DNA from 2 places in the Pseudoalteromonas sp. K222D genome. Region 2 is predicted to be linked to the other one. Evidence: riboswitches for the same ligand, from Rfam matches in the RefSeq annotation. Region 2 holds a riboswitch; the other holds the start of a gene.
What was found. A riboswitch is a leader RNA that binds a small molecule or an ion and turns the genes downstream of it on or off. The one in region 2 is predicted to bind cobalamin.
Positions count from the first base shown of each region.

Region 1: another riboswitch for cobalamin. It lies ahead of J5X91_RS03955 (ABC transporter ATP-binding protein); the one in region 2 lies ahead of J5X91_RS06865 (TonB-dependent receptor).

Region 1 covers NZ_JAGGDL010000004.1:93,171-101,958, reverse strand. Annotated here, with positions in the region: gene rarD (EamA family transporter RarD) at 1-217, shown strand, start outside; gene J5X91_RS03970 (DUF413 domain-containing protein) at 324-698, opposite strand; gene J5X91_RS03965 (LysR family transcriptional regulator) at 789-1,652, shown strand; gene J5X91_RS03960 (porin) at 1,815-2,753, shown strand; cobalamin riboswitch at 2,799-2,940, shown strand; gene J5X91_RS03955 (ABC transporter ATP-binding protein) at 3,019-3,831, shown strand; gene J5X91_RS03950 (iron ABC transporter permease) at 3,833-4,834, shown strand; gene J5X91_RS03945 (cobyric acid synthase) at 4,844-6,334, shown strand; gene cobO (cob(I)yrinic acid a,c-diamide adenosyltransferase) at 6,318-6,917, shown strand; gene J5X91_RS03935 (cobalamin-binding protein) at 6,917-7,792, shown strand; gene ung (uracil-DNA glycosylase) at 7,789-8,451, shown strand; gene J5X91_RS03925 (DUF3545 family protein) at 8,509-8,688, opposite strand.
Region 2 covers NZ_JAGGDL010000009.1:43,060-51,847, forward strand. Annotated here, with positions in the region: gene J5X91_RS06825 (hypothetical protein) at 1-344, shown strand, start outside; gene J5X91_RS06830 (hypothetical protein) at 337-861, shown strand; gene coaD (pantetheine-phosphate adenylyltransferase) at 875-1,369, opposite strand; gene J5X91_RS06840 (TetR/AcrR family transcriptional regulator) at 1,556-2,224, shown strand; gene thiI (tRNA uracil 4-sulfurtransferase ThiI) at 2,297-3,754, shown strand; gene J5X91_RS06850 (2-dehydropantoate 2-reductase) at 3,780-4,682, opposite strand; gene J5X91_RS06855 (VanZ family protein) at 4,675-5,025, opposite strand; gene J5X91_RS06860 (YajQ family cyclic di-GMP-binding protein) at 5,189-5,671, shown strand; cobalamin riboswitch at 5,922-6,087, shown strand; gene J5X91_RS06865 (TonB-dependent receptor) at 6,124-7,962, shown strand; gene msrA (peptide-methionine (S)-S-oxide reductase MsrA) at 8,032-8,568, opposite strand; gene J5X91_RS06875 (efflux RND transporter permease subunit) at 8,656-8,788, opposite strand, start outside.

The DNA.
Region 1 (8,788 bases), on a different contig from region 2:
TAAGCGTTTGCAATACACCACTTTAGGCTTTTTTCAGTACATAGGGCCAAGTTTGATGTTTATATTAGCTGTGATGCTTTACGGTGAAGTGTTTGATGCCGAGCGAGTAGTTACATTTGTTTGTATTTGGAGTGCATTGGCTATTTTTAGTTGGGACTCTTTTAGGCAATCTCGTAAACGTAAAAAAGCCGCTATTGTGGCCTCAGGCGTGGTTTAAAAGTTAGTTAACTTAAGTAAGCACGTAGCGCGATGTATTTTGTACTCGCGCTAGGCTTGGTGTATGTTTAACTATTTAAAATGTAAAAATTAAATAGTTAAAGCAATTACATACTGTCTGACTCGGCGTAATAGTCTTGGCTTATTGGTGCTGGGGTCGCTATTTTTGAGCGGCCAAATAATGTATGGAACTTTGCTTTGCTTGTTGTTAACTTTAAGTATTTAACCCAAGCGCGCTCAATTGCATTGGTTGGCTCTAAAGTACCACTAATAACAGCGACAAATTGTTGCTGATGTTCATTTTGTGGCTCTAGGGCTTTATTATGTAAGCCTTTTAAAACAACACCGTGTTGCTCTAATATACTGGCTTCTAATAAGGTAAAGTTTCCGCTGCGACCAAATCCGCGTGGGAAGTTTTGATCATCAAAAAACTGACGTTGACTAACAAATGCTTGGCGAAGTAGTGAAATATCATTGCTCATTGTTGTACCCTCATACCTTGGTAATTGCTGGAGTATGCGGCAAGTTTGCAAATATTTTAAACAAGTTATTTTTATCGTGAGGATAAAAAATTGGATATCGATTTATTAAAAACATTTGTTGAGGTAGTACGCACTCGTCACTTTGGCAAAGCGGCTGAAAACCTTTATATCACGCAGTCTGCAGTAAGCTTTAGAATTCGTCAATTAGAGCAAGGGCTTGGTGTTAATTTGTTTATTCGCCAGCGCAATAATATTCAACTAACAGCGCCAGGTGAGCGTTTATTACCCCATGCACAAATGATCATTACTGGCATGCAAAGAGCAAAAGTAGATGTGGCACTTGCCGATAATATGCATAAACAAATTTGCCTAGCGGGTACACCAAACATTTGGGATGCATTTTTACAGTTTGGTATTACTAATATTGTATCGGCAATGCCCGGTGTGTCTTTGGTGGCTGAGGTAAAAGCACAACAAGAAAGTACCCGCCTGTTATTAGAGCGCACCTTAGATTTAGCTATTTTATTTGATCCACCCAAAGTTGATGAACTGGTAGTTGAGCGAATTTGTGAACTCCCCATTATACCGGTAAGCGCGTTTGATACTGCCAGTTACGATAACTTTTTTGATAACCAGTACGTATATGTTGACTGGGGCACCACGTTCTCACTGTGGCATGCTCGCCAGTTTACAGGCAAAACCCCACCTTACTTTAGAACAAGTACCGGGCGTATAGCACTGGATTTAATATTGCAATGCGGAGGGAGTGCATTTATTCCTCAAGTACTTGTTGCGGCGCATTTAGAAAAGGGCGAGTTATTTCATGTGAAAGACGTGGAAACCACCTCGCGCGATATATTTGTTGCCTATCACAGAGACAATGAGCAAAAAGAGTTAATAGAAACACTAGTAAATTTATTAACCCAAATGACCCCTAAGTTACCCGTAGAGTAAGGGCAATGGCTTTGCTGTATATGTACGTTTGATTGCAACTATTATGTATTTTTATGAATTTAAAAGTGTAAAAATATGACGGCTGTAATATTTTTGTCATTTAACAGTGCCAAACTCCTGTTGCATTAAAAACGAGTCTGTTGTGATTATCGAGGAAATAACATGAAATTTGTAAAGTCGAGCTTATGTGTAGCTTTATTAGGTGGTTTGTCTTTTAATGCGCTTGCTGAAGTGGATTTTTACGGTAAAGCGAACGTAACACTACAGTCGTCGGATGATGGTGAGAGGTCTTTTACCGAAATTAAAAGTAACTCATCACGTTTGGGCTTAAAAGGGTCTGAAAAAATATCTGATGGCTTAGAAGCTGTTTATAAGTTTGAATTTCAAGTTGATGTTTCTGACGCCGACTCAAAAGGTGATAATGACGACAATATCTCTGCTCGTAATCAGTATATAGGTTTAAAAGGCGCGTTTGGCCAAGTTGTTATTGGCCGTAACGATACCGCGCTTAAGCAGTCACAAGGTAAAGTTGATTTATTTAGCGACCTTGAAGGCGACATTAAAAATGCCTTTAAAGGTGAAAATAGAATGGGCAGTAGTGTTTCTTATGCCTCTAATTCTTACCAAGGTTTTAAGCTTTTGGCTACGTTTGTTGCAGAGGATAGCGATGCAGCAGGTGCTAAAAATGGCTATTCAATGGCAGTAACTTATGGTGACGCAGCCCTTAAAAAGAGCGCAATATATGCCGCTATTGCTGCCGATAGTGAAGTGAACGGCTACGATGTAGTGCGCGCATCAGTACAAGGTAAAGTAGCCGATTTTAAATTAGGCGCTATGTATCAAACGCAAGAAAAAGTTGATGGCAGTAGTGAGGCCGACGGTTATTTATTAAGTGCGGCTTACACTATGGCTAGCAATACCTTTAAATTGCAGTACCAGGCAATGGATTTTAAAGGCAGTGATGACAAAACGGCTATTTCGGCAGGTGTTGATCATCAGTTAAATAAAAACACTAAATTATTTGGTTTTTATTCTAATTTCGATATGGACAACAACGTTGACCAAGACTACTTAGGTGTAGGTATAGAATATAAATTTTAAGCAGCGCTTAGCACTGCCTTTTTAAGCCGTACTTTGTTAAGTGCGGTTTTTTTTGCTTTAAATTATTTACTTAGCCGCCCATAATAGAGTATTCATTTGGAATGAGGTGCAACTCCTCAACTGTTCCCGCAACTGTAATTAGCATAACGCTTTAAGTCAGATACAAATAAACTATTTTAACGAGCGGGTTTACTCATCTTCAAATTATGTACTAGCCATAGTTAGTTGCATTGTTAGTGAGCGCATTCCTGCCTAGGGCTAACTATTGCAAACTCAAACGCCATTAAATACACCATTGTTAAGCGTTAATCACGTGTCGTGGAATATTGGCAGTAAAACTATCCTCAACAATGTTAATTTGCAAATAAAGCAAGGTAAGTTCGTTGGCTTAATTGGCCCCAATGGCGCAGGTAAATCTAGTTTACTGCGGTGTTTGTATCGCTTTAATCAGCCCACTGCAGGGCAAATTAAATTTAATAATACCGATATTTGGCAGTTAAAAAGCCATGAATACGCAAAGCAGGTTGCGGTTGTTTTACAAGAAACCCCATCACAATTTAATTTAACTTTATTAGATGTGGTTGCACTTGGGTTAACCCCGCACAAAGCATTATTTAGCACCACCACAACAGCCGACACACAAAAAATAAACCAAGCTATAGCGCGAGTTGGCTTGCAGAATCATGCAAGCCAACGTTTTGAGTCGCTTTCGGGAGGAGAAAAACAACGTGCATTAATTGCTCGGGCTATGGTGCAGCAACCGCAACTATTAATTATGGATGAGCCAACCAGCCACTTAGATGTGAAGTATCAAATTCAGGTAATGGAGTTGGCTAAATCGCTTGGCGTTACTGTGTTTGCATCGTTTCATGATTTAAATTTAGCCGCTGCTATGTGCGATGAGCTGGTGGTTATAAATCACGGCGAAATTGTTAATACTGGCTCTCCCATCGATGTGCTTAGCGAGGACATGCTCAATGATGTATTTGGTGTATGTGCACAAGTAAGCCACCACCCGCAAATGTCTAAACTAGGTGGTGTTATTCCACATATTACTTACTTTTATGGGTATGAATAATATGCGCATGCTTAACAATCATTCAATAGCACTTTTAGTCACAGTACTAGCTGCATTATTTACGTTATTTACGGCGCTGAGTTATGGCGCTGCCGACACATCATTAACTGATGTATTTAAAAGTATTTTCACCTCAACAGAGGGCTCCTTTAACACTCGAATTATTGTTGAATTAAGAATGCCACGCACATTACTGGCATTTTTAGCTGGCAGTGGTTTAGCCATTGCCGGGCTTATTTTGCAAACCGTGACGCGTAATCCGTTAGCAGATCCTTATTTATTTGGGATATCGTCTGGGGCGTCTTTGGGGGTAGTTATACTCATGGCGTTTGTGGGCATTAGTGCGGGCTTTGCATTATCGGCAGCGGCATTGGCTGGCAGTTTAGTCGCTATGAGTTTACTTATATTGATTGCAGGGCGGCAGCAAAGTGGGCAAGTAGAGTCTATGCTGCTGGCAGGTGTGGCCTTGTCATTTTTATTTAGCGCATTTACCAGTTTATTACTTTACTGGAGCGATCCTCAGGCAGTTGCGGCTATTTTATTTTGGACGCTCGGCAGTTTTGCACGAGCGCAGTGGGCAACGCTGTGGTTACCTTTTGTGGTTATTGTATTGTGTACATTTACAATGCTTAGTTTTAGGCGCCAACTTAATGCCATGCTGCTCGGCGATGAAAGTGCTATAACACTGGGTGTGCGGGTACATCGCTTTAGAATATTGATGCTAGTTTTAAGTTCGCTGATAACGGCAGTGTTAGTGGCTATGTGTGGCGGAATTGGCTTTGTAGGATTAATGGTGCCGCATATAGTGCGCTTTTTTATCTCCCAAGGTAGCTTATCTGGCTTACTGGTAACGAGTTTGGTGGGCGGTACTTTTATGGTTTGGGTTGATGTGCTAGCGCGCACGTTATTAACTAATCAAGAGTTACCCGTTGGGGTTATTACTGCAGCTATTGGTAGCGTGTTTTTTTTAAGCTTATTGTATTTTCGTAAGCGCCAGGTATAGGGCTATAAAATGAAAACGTTAATGGTGCAAGGCACCACATCCGATGCGGGTAAAAGTACACTGGTTGCGGCGCTGTGTAGAGTATTTGCTAATAGAGGGCTAAATGTAGCGCCATTTAAGCCACAAAATATGGCATTAAATAGTGCAGTTACAGATGATGGTGGTGAAATAGGTCGTGCTCAAGCACTGCAAGCTATAGCGGCAAAGGTAGCCCCTGAAACTGACTTTAATCCCATATTACTTAAGCCAAATAGCGATACTGGCGCGCAGGTTATTATTCATGGTAAAGCCATAAGTAATATGGAAGCTGGGGCGTATCACGATTATAAAAAAGTAGCTATGGATGCAGTACTCACGTCGCATAACCGTTTAGCAAAACGTTTTGATTTATTGCTGGTGGAAGGGGCGGGCAGCCCAGCCGAAATAAACCTCAGAGCCAACGACATTGCTAATATGGGCTACGCCGAAGCCGTTGACTGCCCCGTAATTATAATTGCCGATATAGATAAAGGCGGTGTGTTTGCTCATTTAGTGGGTACTTTGGCATTGTTGAGTGAGTCGGAGCAAGCGCGGGTAAAAGGCTTTGTAATAAATCGTTTTAGAGGCGATATAAGCTTATTACAAAGTGGACTTGATTGGCTGGAACAGTACACAAGTAAACCGGTGTTAGGCGTATTGCCGTATTTACACGACCTTGCATTAGATGCTGAGGATGCAATTGCTATTGATAATACGCTAACTAATGCCAGCGTTAATATTGCCGTGCTGCTTGTGCCGCACATTAGCAACCATACTGACTTTGATGCACTGCGCTTACATCCCAATATAAATATTAATTATGTAGCGCATACACAAGCGATCCCCGATGTTGATTTGATCATTTTACCGGGGAGTAAAAACGTATTAAGTGATTTAGCCTTTTTAAAAAATGAAGGCTGGGATACACAAATAAAACGCCATTTACGTTATGGTGGTAAAGTGCTCGGTATTTGTGGTGGTATGCAAATGCTTGGCAATAGTATTAATGATCCCCTAGGTGTTGAGTCATCATTACAGCATATGCCGGGGCTAGCGTTAAGTGATTTTACCAGCACACTTACAGCACAAAAAATATTGAGTAATGTAACCGCGACTATGCAATTAAATAACCAGCAAACACTTTGTAGTGGCTACGAAATTCATGCAGGCATTAGCCAAGGTGAAGCACTTAATAAACCATTTTTAAGCTTTAATGAACACCCAAATGGCTTTACAGCCGATGGGTTTATTAGTGATGATAACGCCATAGCGGGTACTTATTTACATGGCTTATTTGATCAAGCGAGTGCCACATTGCAAATATTAAAGTGGCTCAAAGCCGATACAGTTATTAATCCGGTTAATATTAACCAGCACCGTGAGCAGCAACTAGAGCGTTTAGCTGCCATGTGTGAAACGCATTTAAATATTGCACACATTATTAAAATTTATGAAGGGCATAATCATGAGCGAACAAAGTAAAGATAAACATCAGCAACGCCAACAAAAATTAAAAGATCAAGTTGATGCACGAATAGCTGCAGCGCAACAAGAAAAAGGTATTTTTCAGGTTATAACCGGTAATGGCAAAGGTAAATCGACCTCGGGCTTTGGTGTGGTAGCACGTTGTGTTGGTCATGGAAAAAAAGCCGCTGTGTGTCAGTACATAAAAGGCACTTGGGAATGCGGAGAGCGTAACTTGTTACAGGGTGCGGGTGTGGAGTTTGTGGTAATGGGCACAGGCTTTACATGGAATACCCAAGACAAAGAGAGCGATACCGCAGCCGCGCAAGCTGCTTGGCAAGAATCAAAGCGACTGCTTAGCGATGCAAGCCTAGATGTAGTGCTGCTCGATGAGCTTACCTACATGGTAACCTATGGGTATATTGATGTAGATGAAGTGCTAGAGGCGATTGGCAACAGACCGCCAATGCAGTCGGTTATTATTACCGGCCGCGCAGCCCATCGTAAATTAATAGAACTGGCTGACACAGTAAGCGAAGTGCGTAATGTAAAACATGCATTTGATGCAGGTGTTAAAGCTCTGCAAGGTTTTGATTACTAATGTTTAAACAGCTTGTTGTTGGCCTATTGTTACTCTGTTTATCCCAGCATGCGCAGGCCAACAAGGTACAAATTGATAAAGTACAGCCAGCTAAAACACTGCGTATTGTGGCACTGGCCCCGCACATAGTAGAAAACCTGTATGCAATAGGCGCGGGAGATAATATTGTTGGCACAGTTGATTACGCCGACTACCCTGCAGCGGCAAAAGGTATTACCCGTATTGGCGGTTACTATGGTATTTCAATCGAAAAGCTTTTAGTCCTTAAGCCTGATATAGTAATTGCTTGGAAAAGTGGTAATCAAAGCGATGATTTAGCACAAATAGAGCGCTTAGGTATTAAGCTTTATTTAACTGATCCAACGACAATTACAGGTATTGCCGATGAGTTGCTTATGCTAGGAAAACTTACCGGTAACATTAAACAAAGCGAGCAAGTGGTAAAAGCATTTAATGCTAAACTTGCAGCCATTAAAGCCAAGCAACAGGGTAAAAGTAAACTCACTGGCTTTTATCAACTCTGGTCTGAGCCGATGATGACAGTGTCGAAAAGTACCGGAATAAGTGAGTTAATAGCCACTTGCCAAGTAACCAATGTATTTGCAAATAGCCGCACCGACTATCCACAAATAAGCATAGAAAATGTGATTGTGGCTAAGCCGCAAATTATAATTATTCCGGATGAAAAATCAGCAACACCGCAACCTACTATTAATTGGCAGCAATGGCCAGAAATACCCGCAGTAAAAAATAAGCAGTTTTTATCTGTAAATGCCGACTTACTACATCGTTTTTCAGCGCGTATGCTAGATGGGCTGGCCGATATGTGTGATAAAATAGACGTATCACGTCAACAAATAAAGAGCATACAATGAGCGATTGGACTGCATTTTTAAAGCAAGAATTACAGCAAGCATATATGCAGCAAACACTCGACTACGTTGCTAAGCGCCGCAGTGAAGGTGTTGCTGTTTATCCTCCAAAAGATCAAGTGTTTAGCGCATTTACTGCAACACCGCTTAGTGATATACGCGTTGTTATTTTAGGGCAAGATCCTTACCACGGTGAAGGCCAAGCGCATGGTTTGTGTTTTTCAGTATTACCTGAGGTTAAAAAGCTGCCACCTTCGCTTAAAAATATTTATAAAGAGCTGGCTAGCGATATAAACGATTTTGTTATTCCTACCCATGGTTACTTGCAAAGCTGGGCAGAGCAGGGAGTGTTTTTACTCAATACAGTACTTACGGTAGAGCAAGGCCAAGCCCATTCGCATAAACACTTAGGGTGGGAGCAATTTACCGATAAGGTTATTGCGCATATAAACACCCATTGTGAAGGAGTAATATTTATTTTGTGGGGGGCTCATGCACAAAAAAAAGGTAAGGGAATTGATAGCGCACGCCAGCATATTTTAGCAGGGCCGCACCCATCGCCACTGTCTGCTCATCGAGGTTTTTTTGGTTGTAGGCATTTTTCAGACACGAATGCGTTATTACAATCTCAAGGTAAAACGCCGATTAATTGGCAAGTATAATTTTAACTTTTAAAACCAAAGGCCCGCACAGTAATGCGGGCCTTTTTAGTTAGTCGTTTAAAAGTCGAGCTCATTAACGGCTATGCTGTCTGTAAAGTAGTCCAACTCCTGTAGTTCTTTGCGTAAACGATACTTTTCTTGTATTGCTTCGATTTCGCGCCATCTTCTTTTTTTATTTTTTTGAGAAGCTTCCTTTTTTGTTTCAGGACCTTCTATTATATTGCTTAGGCTATCCATGAATATCTCCTTTAGACTGCATTTGATACCAGTCTTATTAAAAACATAAGCTATAACGGCTCACTAATTTAACGCAATAGGTATTAACTTCGCGAATACC
Region 2 (8,788 bases):
TAGATTGGATTCTCTACGACTTACTAACAATTACACTATTAATAGCCGCTATATTCACTTCTTATGTATTAACTTCTACAGCCAGTAATTATATTATTCTTGGATTATTTGTTAATGCCTGCCTAACAATCGCTATTTATTACGACTTGTATGTATTAAATAACATTGACGAATGGTGGCTTTGGAGTGTTTATTCAATTGGCGTTAACGTTATCGATTTACTCATGATTACAGTGCTTTTTATAAATAAAGACTTTTTGGGACTGATAAAGCTAAAATCATGTATTCTGAGGTTTATAGGCAAAGATGATAATAGCTGTGTGGGTATAAACTCGAATGATTGATTTTTTAAGGTTTATTGTTGATTTAGGTGAAAACATAAGCGCCTTTGTAACTTGGCTATTTCTAATCGCCTTTTTATTTAATTTATCGTCGAGTATTAATAAACCTGATAAAAGTAGAGTACAGCTATCGCTTATTATGATGGTTTCTTACTTTTCTAGTGCAGTACTAAGCTTAAAAACAGTTACCTATTTAGATTATTTTATGTTTGATATTGTTACCATATTAATAGTAATAATTTGGGGTATTAAAACAAAGTATACGATCCCTACGGCACTTATATATTTAATCACAGGAATGAGCATTAATGCGATGCTATTTTTAGGTATGCATTATGACACTGTTATTATTGGTAATATTGATTATTGGTGGTTTTGGGCTGTATACGTTATAGGTACTATCTCGATTGACTTACTAATGGCTTTGGTGCTGATTATTAATAAAGATTTATTAGGGTTAGCCTGGATATATAATAAAACAAAAATGCGAGTTAATAGTTTGAATAGCGCACTTAAGTAATGCGCTCGTTAGCTTATTTGCTGTAGCTGCAACCTAGCTTTTTATTAAGTGCAGCCATTACAATAGGGTCTACAAATTCGCTTACATCACCATTATGGCGTGCCACTTCTTTTACTAAGGTTGACGAAATAAACGAATTTCGCTCTGACGGGGTTAAAAATACACTTTCTAAATCTGGGTTTAGGCGTCGATTCATATTCGCTAGCTGAAATTCATAATCAAAATCAGAAACCGCTCTTATGCCTCTAATTAATACATTAGCATTGTGATCGCGTGCCAAATCAGCAAGTAAACCTGAAAATCCTATCACTTTTACATTATCTATATGAGTTAAAAGAGTATTAGCTAGAGCTACACGCTCATCAAGGCTAAAGCAAGGCTGTTTACTGGGGTTATGAGCAATAGCAACGATAACAGTATCAAACATTTTTGAGGCACGTTGAATTAGATCTGTGTGTCCGTTAGTTAGCGGATCAAAAGTACCTGGATAAATTGCAGTGATTTTCATAAAGTATCGCTATGTATTATTTTTAGCATTAGTGTAACAGTGTTTTTTATACAAATCAGCCTAGTAAGTGGCTTTAATTGTCACGACTAAGCTATTACACAGAGTGTTTAATTATGCTGTTTTTGTTTATACTAGACAACTTATTGTACGAATTGTAACTTGTTGAATAAAATAGAGTGTTAGTATATGAATACCAAGGATAAAATAATACACACCAGTATTTCATTGTTTAATGAGCATGGTGAGCGAGCGATATCAACTAATCATATAGCCTCGCATTTAAACATGAGCCCGGGTAATCTTTACTACCATTTTAAAAATAAAGAAGACATTATTCGCCATATTTTTGCGCTGTATAGTGAGCACTTGAGCACTCACTTTAAACCTATAAACAAAAATGATGATGCATTTAGTCAGTTAACGGTATATCTAGATTCGCTATTTGAACTGATGTGGCGCTACCACTTTTTTTACGACAATTTAGGCGATATTTTGGCGCGAGATACGCAGCTTAAGCAGGCTTATATTAATTTTCAACTAGAGCTGTTAGAGCAGGTGCGTAAAATAATACTTGGTTTACGTGATAGTGAAATGATTGCGATTAATGAGCAAGATGCGCTCGAACTTGCACATACGCTTAAATTAACAGTTAGTTTTTGGACCCCTTATATTAAAGCCCGCAGGCTCAGTGGCGCACTTGCCGAGCAAGATATTTATCATGGTATTTTAAAAGTATTAACTTTATTTAGAGCCTACAGCACAGATAAAAGTAGCGATAAAATGAACCAGTTACGCGAAAAATACACGCAACTTGCTCACTCAGCCCCAAGTATTCCGGCTGCTCTTAGTTCCTAGGCGTTAATTTTTTTGCTATAATCGCGCGCCCAATGCCTGGGAGCGCGAATTCCCGCAGTCTAAGAGTGAACTATGCTTAAATTTATCGTCAAACTACATCCTGAAATTGCCATCAAAAGCCGCTCGGTTCGTAAACGCTTTACCAAAGTGTTAGAAAATAACATTAAGATTGTACTGCGCCGTATTGACGAAAAAGTACAAGTTAGAAACAACTGGGACAATATCTCAGTAGTTACCCTACTTGAAGGTGAGCAAACACGTGCCACTTTTATTGATAGCCTAGCGCGAATTCCGGGTATTGTGCAGTTTATAGAAGTAACCGAAACGAGCTTTGAAACGCTTGACGATATTTATAAAAAAACCATTGAATTAGTTGGTCACACCATTGAAGGTAAAACGTTTTGTGTACGCGCTAAACGTATTGGTAAGCATGACTTTACTTCAACGGAGTTAGAGCGTTATGTGGGCGGTGGACTAAATCAGCATGTTGCCGGTGCAAGCGTAAAGCTAAGCCACCCAGAAGTAACGATACGCCTTGAAATAAAAGACGAGAAAGCTTACATAGTATCGCATACTCACCTTGGCATGGCAGGCTTCCCGCTGCCAACACAAGAAGATGTACTATCGCTTATGTCTGGCGGTTTTGATTCGGGTGTAGCCAGTTATCAAATGATCCGCAAAGGCGCTCGTACGCACTTTTTGTTTTTCAATTTAGGGGGTGCGGCGCACGAAATTGGTGTTAAACAAGCGAGCTACTACTTATGGAATAAATACAGCTCAACTCATAAAGTTAAATTTATTACCGTTGATTTTGAACCAGTAGTAGCAGAAATATTAGAGAATATTGAAAACAGCCAAATGGGTGTGGTGCTTAAACGCATGATGATGCGCGCAGGCAGTAAAGTGGCCGAAAAATTAAATATTCAAGCCTTGGTAACCGGTGAAAGTATTGGTCAGGTTTCTAGCCAAACATTAGCAAATTTAAGTGTCATTGACCGCGTAACCGAAACCCTTATTTTACGCCCGTTAATTCAACACGATAAACAAGAAATTATTAATATTGCACGTCAAATTGGTACGGCCGAAATGGCCGAAACGATGCCGGAATACTGTGGTGTTATTTCTAAAAAGCCAACTGTTAAAGCTAAAATAGAAGTAATAAAAGCAGAAGAAGAGAAGTTCGACTTTGATATTCTTAATACCGTAATAGAAAACGCACGAGTAATGGATGTGCGCGATATTGATGTAGAAGCTAAGCAGGAACTAAAAGAAGCTGAGTCGGTTGCCGATTTACCAGCTGGTGCAGTGGTGGTTGATATTCGCTCTCCAGAGGAAGAAGAAGCAGCACCACTGGAAATTGATTCTATAGAAGTGGTGCATTTGCCGTTTTTTCGCTTAGCAACTAAGTTTGGTGATTTACCAAAAGATCAAGACTATTACTTGTATTGCGATAGAGGTGTAATGAGCCAGTTACAAGCGCTTATTCTACACGAACAAGGCTTTACTACGGTAAAGGTATATCGCCCGTAGAAGTTAACTATTTAAAAAGCGTGGTTTATACCGCGCTTTTTTTTGCTGCAATTTTAGCTAAAAGTTCATCGTTAAAAGGGGTTTTTATATTATAAAGCTTGCCTTGCTCGCTAATGTACCCACAAATTGCCATTATTTCAGTTGCTCTATTGTGAGCAACATCTTGTTGCATAGATGAGAAGTTCTCTGCGGTACGTGCCATCACATCATACGCACTGCTCAGTGCATTGATTAACGTTACATCAAGGTTTTTTGCCTTAGCAATATTACATGCTTCGGTTAGCAGGTTAATTATAATTGAGCAATATTGAGGCTCGCGCAACTGACCATTTTTAATGTTATGTAGCGCACTTAGCGGATTTATTGCTATGTTAACTAATAACTTATTAAAACGTAGCTGCTCAATATTCATAGACGCATTTAAAAGGGGGATCGCGGTTAATTGATCCGCCATAATTTTGCTATTTTTAACACCTAAGTTGTTACATCCGCCAATTATACTTTGCCCATTACCAGTGTGCTGTACTATATATTGGTTTGATTTAAACCCAGCCATACTCGTTGTTAAAAAATAAAGCGCTTGGTGTTCATTGAGCTCACATTTTAACTGCTCTACATTACCCATACCGTTATGCGAAAGCACAACAGAGCAATGCTGAGGCAAAAACTGTTTTACTTGTGCAAATGCGCTTTGCACTTGAAAGGCTTTTACCGTAAATAAAAACACATCAAATTTAGGTAAACTATTAAGCTCATTTAATGAAATAAAAGAGGCATTTATTTTTTGTGAAGCACTGTTGTCACTACTGTAAAAGCGAGTGTTACTCGTACTTTTTCGGGTTAACACGCTTACACTATGCTGCGCACTTAAAAAGTGGGCTAATAATAAGCCTATTGCGCCGTCGCCAATAATAAGAATTTTAGCCATGAGAGTTCTTTTTACGTGGGGTTAAAATTGCTTTGATTATAAAGTAGCTTGCTGCGCCGGCAAAATCTGCAATAAAATCTGCGATTGATGCTTGCCTATATGGAAGTGCGTCTTGCATTATTTCTATTGCAGCACCGTAACCGGCTAATAAAAGTATTTGTGCGTATAAAGGGAGTTTAAACGCTTTATCCATTATTATGGCAAGGATGAAAAATATCCCAAAGTGGGCTACTTTATCAACATGAGGAAACAGGTTGCCAACCCCTTTTATTTCTTTCGCAAATAAAAAGGTAAACACCACAATACTAATTAAAAAAATTGCTTGATAAACACGCCTTGTCACAACAAATCCTAAAATCGCTTAAAAAAGAAACCGTAGTATATCAAACTAATTTAGTATCGCACCTGAACAAGATGCATAAAAGTGTAAAGATTTATAGTTTTAGCGTTATAATCGCTTTAATAAATTAAGTATAAAATTAAGATAAAATAGTTAGGAGAAATCAATGCCTTCATTTGATATTGTATCTGAAGTAGAAATGAACGAAGCTAAAAACGCAGTTGATAATGCAAACCGTGAACTAGAAACTCGCTTTGACTTTAGAGGAGTTGATGCATCGATTGAGCTAAATGATAAAGTAATTAAGCTTAAAGCCGAAGCTGACTCTCAGGTTATACAATTATTTGATATTTTAGCGAGTAAAATTTCTAAGCGTGGTATGGATGTATCAAGCCTTGAATTGCAAGATATTAGCCGAGCGGGTAAAAATGTTTTTCGTAACGTTGGTTTAAAGCAAGGTATTGAAAAAGAGATGGCTAAAAAAATAGTTAAAGCCATTAAAGATTCAAAAGTTAAAGTACAAGCCGCCATTCAAGGTGAAGAAGTACGCGTAACAGGTAAAAAGCGAGATGATCTTCAAGAAGCTATGCAAGCAGTACGTAGCGCCGATTTAGGCCAGCCATTTCAGTTTAAAAACTTCCGCGATTAATAAAACAGATTACAGATATTATAGAGATTAGGAGACTAATTTTTAAAAAATTTGTGTTAAAAAAGCCAAGCTACAGCAATGAAGTTTGGCTTTTTTGCTATTAGTAGCTTGATATGTAATCTAACTCTTTTAAAGTGATTGTTGAGGGTTTATATCGTTAAAAATCAAACTTTGGCTATATAGACGTCTATTGACATTTGTAAACAAAATACTCACAATAGCGACCTATTTTCAAGGTGCTTGCTTAATACCTTTGTATACGTTTCAAAGTATTGAAATTAACAGCAAGATAATCGGGAAGTTGGTGCGTTTTCAAGACGATAACAACCCCAACACTGCCCCCGCAACGGTAAAGTATTAGCAGCTATTATAGTGTTGACTGAGTCCGGAGACCGGCCTTGAAGTAATCTTACTTATTAACATCTTTGCGGTGGGCAAAGGTAGGGGACATCATGTTAAATAAAACCGCTCTAGGTGTGGCAATTTCGGCTGCACTTTCATTTTCAGTATCTGCAACAGTGCAACCAATCGAAAAAATAACCGTTACAGCTAATAAATTCGAACAACCTATTAGTAATGTGCTGGCCAGTGTTAGCGTAATTGACCGTGCTGATATTGAAAAAAGTAATGTGCGAGACTTACCTAGTTTGTTGGCTTCTCAAGCTGGTTTTCAAATTAACTCAAATGGTGGCTTTGGCCAAAATTCAGGTGTTTCGCTACGCGGTTCAGGTTCACGCCATACCCTTATTTTAATTGATGGTGTTAGAGTCGGCTCGGCTACTCTTGGCTATAAAGGTATTAGTAATATTGCCCTTAATACTATTGAGCGTATTGAAGTTGTTAAAGGTTCTCGCGCTGCTGTTTATGGCTCAGATGCCTTAGCTGGGGTGATTAATATTATTACTCGTAAAGCCGATAATATTCGCTTAGATGCTACTTTTGGCAGCAATGCTTATCAAAGCTACCAAATGGCGGGTGGAGCAAATATAAATGATTTAAGTGCATCATTTAACGCTGGAATTGAAAAAACCGATGGTTTTGATGTACTGCAAAACCATGCACCAGATGAAGACGCTTATGAGAACAAAAATATTGGCTTCAATATCGCTTATAACGATGACTATTTAGGCAAGCTAACCGTACAAACTCAGTATAATGAAGGTTATGCTCGTTATGATAATCAGTACAGTGCAGCAGACAGCAGTGATGAAAGTAATGATTTTGAAAACTACCAAGTATCATTAGGGTGGAATAAAAGCTACGAAAATCAAATACACCATATAGCATTCGCATTTTCTAGCGATAGCCAAGATAACACCAGTGAAGGTGTGGTTAGTATGTACGAAACTAAGCGAAATCAAATTGATTATACTGGGCAGTATATTGTCTCAGATGAGCTTAATATTAATGGTGGCTTGAACTGGTACAAAGATAAAATCGAAACCAACGCAGGTAATTATGATAAAGATAGCCGTGAGGTTTTTGCTGGCTTTTTAGGTGCGTATTACGATGATAATACGGTTTTAGCTAATATCGCAGTTCGCCAAGATCATGACCAACAATTTGGTGATAAAACCACGTATACAGCAGCGGTAGGTTATCATTTAAATAAGTTTGCTACGTTTAGAGCAAGTCAAAGCACGGGCTTTAAATCGCCTACCTTTAATGATATTTATTTTCCAGGTTCAGGTAACCCAGACCTAAAACCAGAAACGTCTGAGAATAAAGAATTAGGTTTGTTGTTAAGTTATCAAGATATTGCTTTAGAAGTGTCTATTTTTCGTAATGATTTTGACAATAAAATAGCGTGGGCACCAACACCTGCAGGCCCTTGGCAGCCAACAAATATAAATGAAGCGCGCCATGAAGGCATTGAGTTTAGCTTTTCGCAACAACTAATGGGTTTTGAGCATGCATTTAACTTCACTTACTTATCTGCAGAAGATTTAGAAACGGGCCAAGAGTTAGCTTATGTATCAAAAAATACCTTTAACTGGTCTTTAAATAAAGGGTGGGGAGATTTTGATGCGGGTATCGATTTGCAGTATCGTGGCGATAGGAAAGGTAAATTAACAGATTTATCTTCATATACATTATGGAACTTAGTCGGTAACTATCAAGCAACTGAGCAGTTAAGCTTTTCTTTACGGGTCGAAAACCTGTTTGATAAGCAGTACGATGAAGTTGATGCCTATGGTATTGATTTAGATGGTGATTATATAAATGATGAATTTTATTACTATAACACCGCTGATCGACGCTTATTTATTGGTGCTGCATACCAGTTTTAATATGCGCTACGTAGCTTAAACTTAAAAGCTCGCTAAATTAGCGAGCTTTTAAGTGCGTTAAAAATAGATTTACTCAGCTAGAAACTCTTTAAATTCGGTTTCGAATTTATGCAATTTAGGGGCAATTAAAATACTGCAATAGCCTTGGTTTGGGTTTTCGTTGTAATAGTCTTGGTGGTAATGCTCTGCTGGATAATACGTGGTGGCAGGGCTAACCTCAGTCACTATAGGCTCGCTTACCTGGTTTTGTAATTGAGCGATCACCGCGTTAGTAAGTGTTAGCTGTGTTTGGTTGTGATAATACACAACACTGCGGTATTGTGTGCCTATATCGTTACCTTGGCGGTTGAGCTGGGTGGCATCGTGCAAAGTGAAAAACATTGCTAGTAATACTTCAAAACTAATAATTGTGTCGTCAAATTCAATTTGCACTACTTCTGCATGGCCGCTAGTGCCTGAGCATACTGATTTATAGGTAGGAGTGTCTGTGTTGCCACCAGTGTAACCCGAGCTTACATTTAATACGCCGTTCACTCGTCTAAATGCGGCGTCTATACACCAAAAACAGCCGCCACCAAAGGTAGCGACTTGCGTTGTTGAACTCATAAATACTCCAAAATAGCTGTAAGTTTAGATTATGCAGAGCATAAGTCTAAAGCGTCGTAACAACAAGGTTACGACGCTATTAGGAGGTTAGATCTCTTCGAATGGCTTTTTAGCGGCTTGTTTATCAAGTTTTTGCTGCAAAAACTCAGGTGACTGTGTATTGCGCGCAAGTGCATAGTAAGCAGCAGGTACTACAAACAGAGTCAGTAGGGTTGATACA